Regions from separate parts of the Clostridium sp. TJA032 genome, predicted to be linked through region 1. Evidence: a T-box and tRNA genes for the amino acid it is inferred to sense, from the RefSeq annotation. Region 1 holds a T-box; the other holds one or more tRNA genes.
What was found. A T-box is a leader RNA that pairs with one kind of tRNA and senses whether it is charged. The one in region 1 lies ahead of trpS (tryptophan--tRNA ligase), so its partner is inferred to be a tRNA-Trp.
Positions count from the first base shown of each region.

Region 1 (3,174 bases):
TTATCAAAAAAACTTTGATAAATATCCTTTTATTATTTATATTAGTTTGTAGCAGTTTCCTTTGATGGAATAAAGCTTGGTATTATAAAGGCTATTAATGCTGGTAAAACCCAACCAAAACCTTTAGAGTAAAGTGGTAAAATTGATACTATACTCTCTAGGCCAGGTATGTAGTTACCTAAAGTTATTAATATGCTAACAACTAATGTAACATATACAGTTAACTTATGTACTAGAGGGTTTTTGATTTTTTTATGGAATAAGTTTAATAGTATAAGAACTATTGTTACAGGATATATTATTCCAAGTAAAGTTGCTGATAAGGATATTATTTTATCTAATCCTATACTAGCAACTAATATACTTATTACAGTCATTAATAAAACATTGAATTTATATTTTAATTTTCCATTTGAAACTCTTTCAAAGAAACTTCCACCAGCAGAAAGTAAGCCTATAGAAGTTGTTAAACAAGCTAAAGCCATAGAAACGCCTATTAAAATAGCCCCGGCATGTCCTAAGATACTTTCAGCTATGAAAAGTAATAATTGGGAATTTGATAAATCTAAGGCTAAATCACCTGTATGTGCACCTAGGAATATTAATCCACCATATATTATAGCTAATCCACCTATTGCAATAATTGCAGCTTTAATAAGTAACTTAAAGCTATCTTTACCCTTGTATCCTTTAGCTTTTATAGAACCTAATATTATTGAAGAGAATATTACAGCTGCAATAGCATCCATAGTTTGATATCCTTCAAGTAAAGAAGTTGAAAAAGCATCAGGAGTATAAGAATTTGTTAAAGAAGATATTGGGCTAATAACACCTTTAGCAATTAAGAAGAATAATATAGCTAATAAAACTGGTGTTAAAAATTTACCTAATACATCTATCACCTTTGAAGGTTTTAAAACAAATATTAAGTTTACTAAGAAATAAACAACTATTATTACAAAGTAGTTTATATTTTCAAAGTTAGGAGCAAAAGCTAACTCAAAAGTAGTAGCTGCTGTTCTAGGAATAGCTAATAATGGTCCTATAAGTATAAATAATGCTATTGAATATATTAATGAGAACTTTTTCCCAACTTTATCTCCAAATAATTCAAATTTACCGTTAACTCTTATTGAAGATAAAATTCCTAGTAAAGGAACTCCAACTCCAGTTACAATAAAACCTATAATTCCTAAATAATAATCAGCTCCTAAATTTCTTCCTAATAAAGGAGGGAAGATTAGGTTACCTGCTCCTAGAAACATCGAGAATAGCGCAAAGCCGATTACTAAAAAATCTGATCTTTTGTGATTCATAATATACACCCCATCTTTCTTTTCTAATCAAATTATAATTAAATTTAAATAATTTCTGAATTATTTAAAAAACTATATAATTTGATTTTAGTTTTTTATATAATGTTTTTAATATTCCATTTAAAAGTTATAATACTATATTATCATAATGTTAAGAAAAATCAATAAAAATATTTTATATATAAAGCCATAGAAATATAAAATTGATAATTTAATAAAAAAATGGTGTAAATATTAAATTATTGTTAATTAATGATGAGTATAAAAATTCAAAAACTTTGTATATAATATATATGAAGGTAAAATAATCTTGACTAAAAAATAAAAAATGTTAAAATAGCATTAAAGTTTAATATAAAATTTCTGTGAAAAGAAGTAGTAAATTTAAAACAGGCTTTAAGAGAGTCATACATTTTGCTGTGAGTATGGTAGTTATGTTTAAATTGAATGGATCTTTGAGATGTTTAGAGGAAATTTAGTATTCTAAACCGTATTCTTACGTTACAAGAAAGAGATACAGAAAAGTTTTCTGTAATAATAGGTGGTACCGCGATATATTCGTCCTATAAGTTTTTACTTATAGGACTTTTTTATTTTAAAAATTATTTAAGTATAATAGATAAATTAATTATAGGAGGTGAAGATTTGATGTTTTTTAACATCAAATAAGATATGGAAGAGAAGAAAAAAATTATTTTTAGTGGAATACAACCTTCAGGAGATTTAACTTTAGGAAATTATTTAGGGGCTATAAAGAATTGGACTAAATTACAAGAGGAGTATGATTGCTATTTTTGCGTTGTTGATTTACATGCTATAACAGTAAAACAATTACCAAAGGATTTAAGAAGAAGAACTTTAGAAGTTTTAGCTATATATATAGCAGCTGGAATTGATACAGAGAAGAATACTTTATTTATACAATCTCATGTTCCAGCACACTCAGAAGCTGCTTGGCTTTTAACTTGTAATTCTTATATGGGTGAGTTAAGTAGAATGACTCAATATAAAGATAAATCTAAAAAAATGGGAGATTCAATTGGTGCTGGATTATTTGTATATCCTGTGCTAATGGCTGCTGATATACTTTTATATAACACAGATTTAGTTCCAGTTGGAAAAGACCAAATGCAACATTTAGAGCTTGCTAGAGATATTGCAACTAGATTTAATAACACATATAGTGAAACCTTTACTATACCAGAAGGATACATTCCAAAAGAGGGGGCAAAGATAATGAACTTACAAGACCCTCTTAAGAAAATGTCAAAATCAGATTCAAATCAAAATAGCTTTATTTTAATGATGGATGAACCAAATGTTATAAGAAAGAAAATTGCAAGAGCAGTTACAGATAGTATTGGAGTTGTAAATTATACTGACGAACAACCAGGAGTTAAAAATTTAATAAACATTCTTTGTGCAATAAAGGGATATACACCTGATGAAGTTGTGAAATTTTATGAAGGAAAAGGATATGCTGAATTTAAGGAAGATGTTGCTAAGGCTATAATTGATGAATTAGAACCTATACAAAAAAGAGCTAAGGCTTTATTAGAAGATAAAAAAGCTTTAGAGGAGATATATAAATCAGGAGCAGAAAAAGCAAACTATTTAGCAAGAAAAACTTTAAGAAAAATGCAAAAGAAAATTGGATTAATACCAAGATAAAGTGAAAATTCTCTCTATAATATAAAAATTTATTATAGAGAGAATTTTTTTTGTAACTTTATTTCCTTTAATTTCAAGTAATGATATAATAAAGAAAAATTAATAAAGTGTTAATTTAAGTTGGTGGTATAAAAAGAGAAAATATGGTTGTTAGATTTATTGTATTTATTTTAATATTAATAATATT
Region 1 is NZ_JBZEFB010000001.1:32,335-35,508, forward strand. Features, by position in the region: gene brnQ (branched-chain amino acid transport system II carrier protein) at 42-1,316, opposite strand; T-box leader at 1,673-1,885, shown strand; gene trpS (tryptophan--tRNA ligase) at 1,989-2,987, shown strand; gene AC4FRL_RS00155 (hypothetical protein) at 3,131-3,174, shown strand, end outside.

Region 2 (3,174 bases), 1.4 Mb from region 1:
GTATTGACTTTTTAAAGATTTTAAAATCTTTAAATCTTCTTCTATCTTACTTTCATAATTATTTTTTATATTATCCATTTTTATCCTCTCAAAACACTTTTTTAATATTATACCATAGTTATCATATATTCATACAAATGTATTTTAATCCTATTTTGAAAATTTAATAAAAGAAAAAACCTATAAAAATTTTATAGGTTTTTCTTTTATTAAAATATTATATTTAAATATTAATTTTGAGTAGACAATGCTTTATATATCTTAGAAAGATTTTCTTTCATAGCTTCAATATAACTTAAGTCATCTTCTTTACTTTCTATAGTATATATTTTTTCAATTTTTCCACCAATCTCTTTAGCTAAAGTCTGTGATATCTTTTCACTAGATAACTCTGGCATAAAAACTGTTTTTATATTATTTTTTTTGCAAAATTCTATTATATCTTGCATTTTTTGAGGTGTTATTTCACCCTCTCCAAATAAATTTTCAACACTTATTTGCTTTAAAGAAAATTCTCTACATAAATATCCAAAAGCTGCATGACCTGTAACAAAATCTTTATTTTTTAATTCATCAAACTTTCCTTTATACTCATCTTTTAGAGAATCTAATTCTTTAGAAAATTTGTTGAAGTTTTCTTCATAATAATCTTTATTTTTAGAATCTACTTTAATAAGTGCATCTTTTATATTTCTAGCCTCAACTTTAGCTCCTTCTAAACTTAACCAAAGGTGAGGATCTACTTTTTCTCCTTCTTTTAAAATATCAGCACCCTTAGATGCATCAACTACTTGAAGTTCTTTATTTTCAATAGTATTAAGTACTTGGTCAATCCAATGTTCCATTCCTAAGCCATTATAAACAAAGATATTAGATTTATTTAATTCAATTAAATCTTGTGTTTTTGGTTCAAAGTCATGAGGTTCAGTTCCTTGGGGAACCATAGTCTTAACATAAACCTTATCACCACCTACTTTTTCTGCAAATTCTCTTAAAGGTTCAATACTAACAGTAATAGCTATTTTACCTTCAGCATTTTCTTCTAAAGCTTTATTTTTTTGACATCCTACAAAAAAAGTAGTTATAAAAATTCCTAAAAATATATAGGCTAATTTTTTCATATTTCCTCCGATATTTTGCAAATGATTTGCATTTTTATATTATAAACTTTATATTACTTTTATATTATTGTCAATATTTACTTATAAATTCTTTAAAAACAAAAAAATTGTATAGAGAAATATAATTTCTCTATACAACCTTTTTTGGTAGAAGTTTAGATATTATGCTTTGGCGGTATATCCTCCATAACATTTCTCCTATTCTAAATTTTTAGAATCACTTTACTAGAACACGTATTATGTTCAAATTTTAATGAGTCTTTTTTTAATTCAGTATGTGCGAAAGGTTTATTATTTTATTTGACTTTCGTAAGCTTCTACCATTCTTTTTACCATTTCGCCGCCTACGGAACCACATTGTCTTGAACTTAAGTCTCCATTATAATCTGAGAATGGAACACCTAATTCTCTAGCTACCTCATTTTTGAATTTACTTAATCCATTTTTTGCTTCTGGAACTAATGATTTTGACATTTCTAATTCCTCCTTTGGCTTTGGTAATATGTAAGCTTGAATTTTAATTATCTCTTGCTTACACTATTATATTAACCAAAAGTAAGATTATAAACCTATGAAATAGAAGGAATTAAGTCTATATTTTTCCATAATATTTTTTTTTATTTTAAGACAAAAAAAATCAGCGAATTACTTCGCTGATTTTTGGCAGGGGCAGTAGGACTTGAACCCACAACCAATGGTTTTGGAGACCACTACTCTACCAATTGAGCCATACCCCTATAATATTATATTTAATGTGTTAAACTGGCAGGGGCAGTAGGACTCGAACCCACAACCAATGGTTTTGGAGACCACTACTCTACCAATTGAGCCATACCCCTGAACACAGATTTTATTATATATTAAAAAATAACTTAACGCAAGAGTTTTTTTATTTATTTTTTTATTTTTAATCAAAATACATATAATTTAAAATAAAATAAGGAATATATAAATAAAAAATTTTTTTATTTATATATTCCTTTTATATTTATATGTTTATAATGGCTTATTACGATAATTTAAAACCAGCTTCTTTTAAATTTCTTTTAATAGTTTTTATATCTACATCTTTTACTCTAACTATAACCTCTTTAACTTCAGTTAAACTTTTTGTATCTACAATAACTACACTTAATATATCTCCACCTTCTTCAGATATTGATTTTGTTATTTTTGATAATTGTCCTGGAACATCATAAGACCTAATAACTATTCTTTCTCCTTTATTAAGTCCAAAGGCATTATTAAACTCTCTAAAAACTGCTTTATGAGTTAATATTCCCTTAAAATTATCAAATTCATCAACTACAGCTACAAAAGAAATTCTCATTCTTTCTAACATAGAAACTGCTTTTTCAATATGTTCAGAACTATTTATTATAGGGACATCTGTTTTTAATATTTCTCCTACAGTAATATTGTTTAAAATATCATCCTTGCTCAAATTATGATTAAAATAATATTTATATATGGAACTTTTAGCTACTGCACCTTTAAATTTTTCTCCGTCTACTACAGGAATTGATAAAAATTTATTATCATTCATTATTTTTAATGCTTCTTTAAGCTTTGTATTAGAATTAACTAGATATAGGTTATCTTTTTTTGTCATAATAGCTTTTACTAACATAAAAATCCCCCCATTCATAAATTAAACATATCTTATACATTTATTATACTCTTGTTTTATTACATATTTATCTAAATATATTAAATTTATGAAAGTATCAAATTAACTTTCCTTTAAACTTCCCTAATTAATATTATAATAATTTTATATAGAAATCTTTTTCTATATACTATTAAGAAATATTATCTTAAGATTTAAGCATAGGAATTTAAAATAATTATTAATTTAACACTCTCTTTTCTTTTTCTTAAAATTTGGATAGAATTATTAAAGAGTGTTAATTTGAAAGGAGTTCTTTATGGAATTTATAGTAGATAGTGTAGATAAAACTATGAACATTGGAAGACAACTAGGCTCCCTTGTAAATAAAGGAGATATTCTTTGTTTAACTGGAGATTTAGGAACTGGTAAAACTCACATAAG
Region 2 is NZ_JBZEFB010000001.1:1,455,290-1,458,463, forward strand. Features, by position in the region: gene AC4FRL_RS06705 (MutS family DNA mismatch repair protein) at 1-78, opposite strand, end outside; gene AC4FRL_RS06710 (metal ABC transporter substrate-binding protein) at 231-1,121, opposite strand; gene AC4FRL_RS06715 (alpha/beta-type small acid-soluble spore protein) at 1,413-1,595, opposite strand; tRNA gene AC4FRL_RS06720 (tRNA-Trp) at 1,783-1,858, opposite strand; tRNA gene AC4FRL_RS06725 (tRNA-Trp) at 1,885-1,960, opposite strand; gene AC4FRL_RS06730 (CBS domain-containing protein) at 2,131-2,751, opposite strand; gene tsaE (tRNA (adenosine(37)-N6)-threonylcarbamoyltransferase complex ATPase subunit type 1 TsaE) at 3,050-3,174, shown strand, end outside.
Region 2: it encodes a tRNA-Trp, which carries the amino acid that the T-box ahead of trpS (tryptophan--tRNA ligase) is inferred to sense. The anticodon was not compared.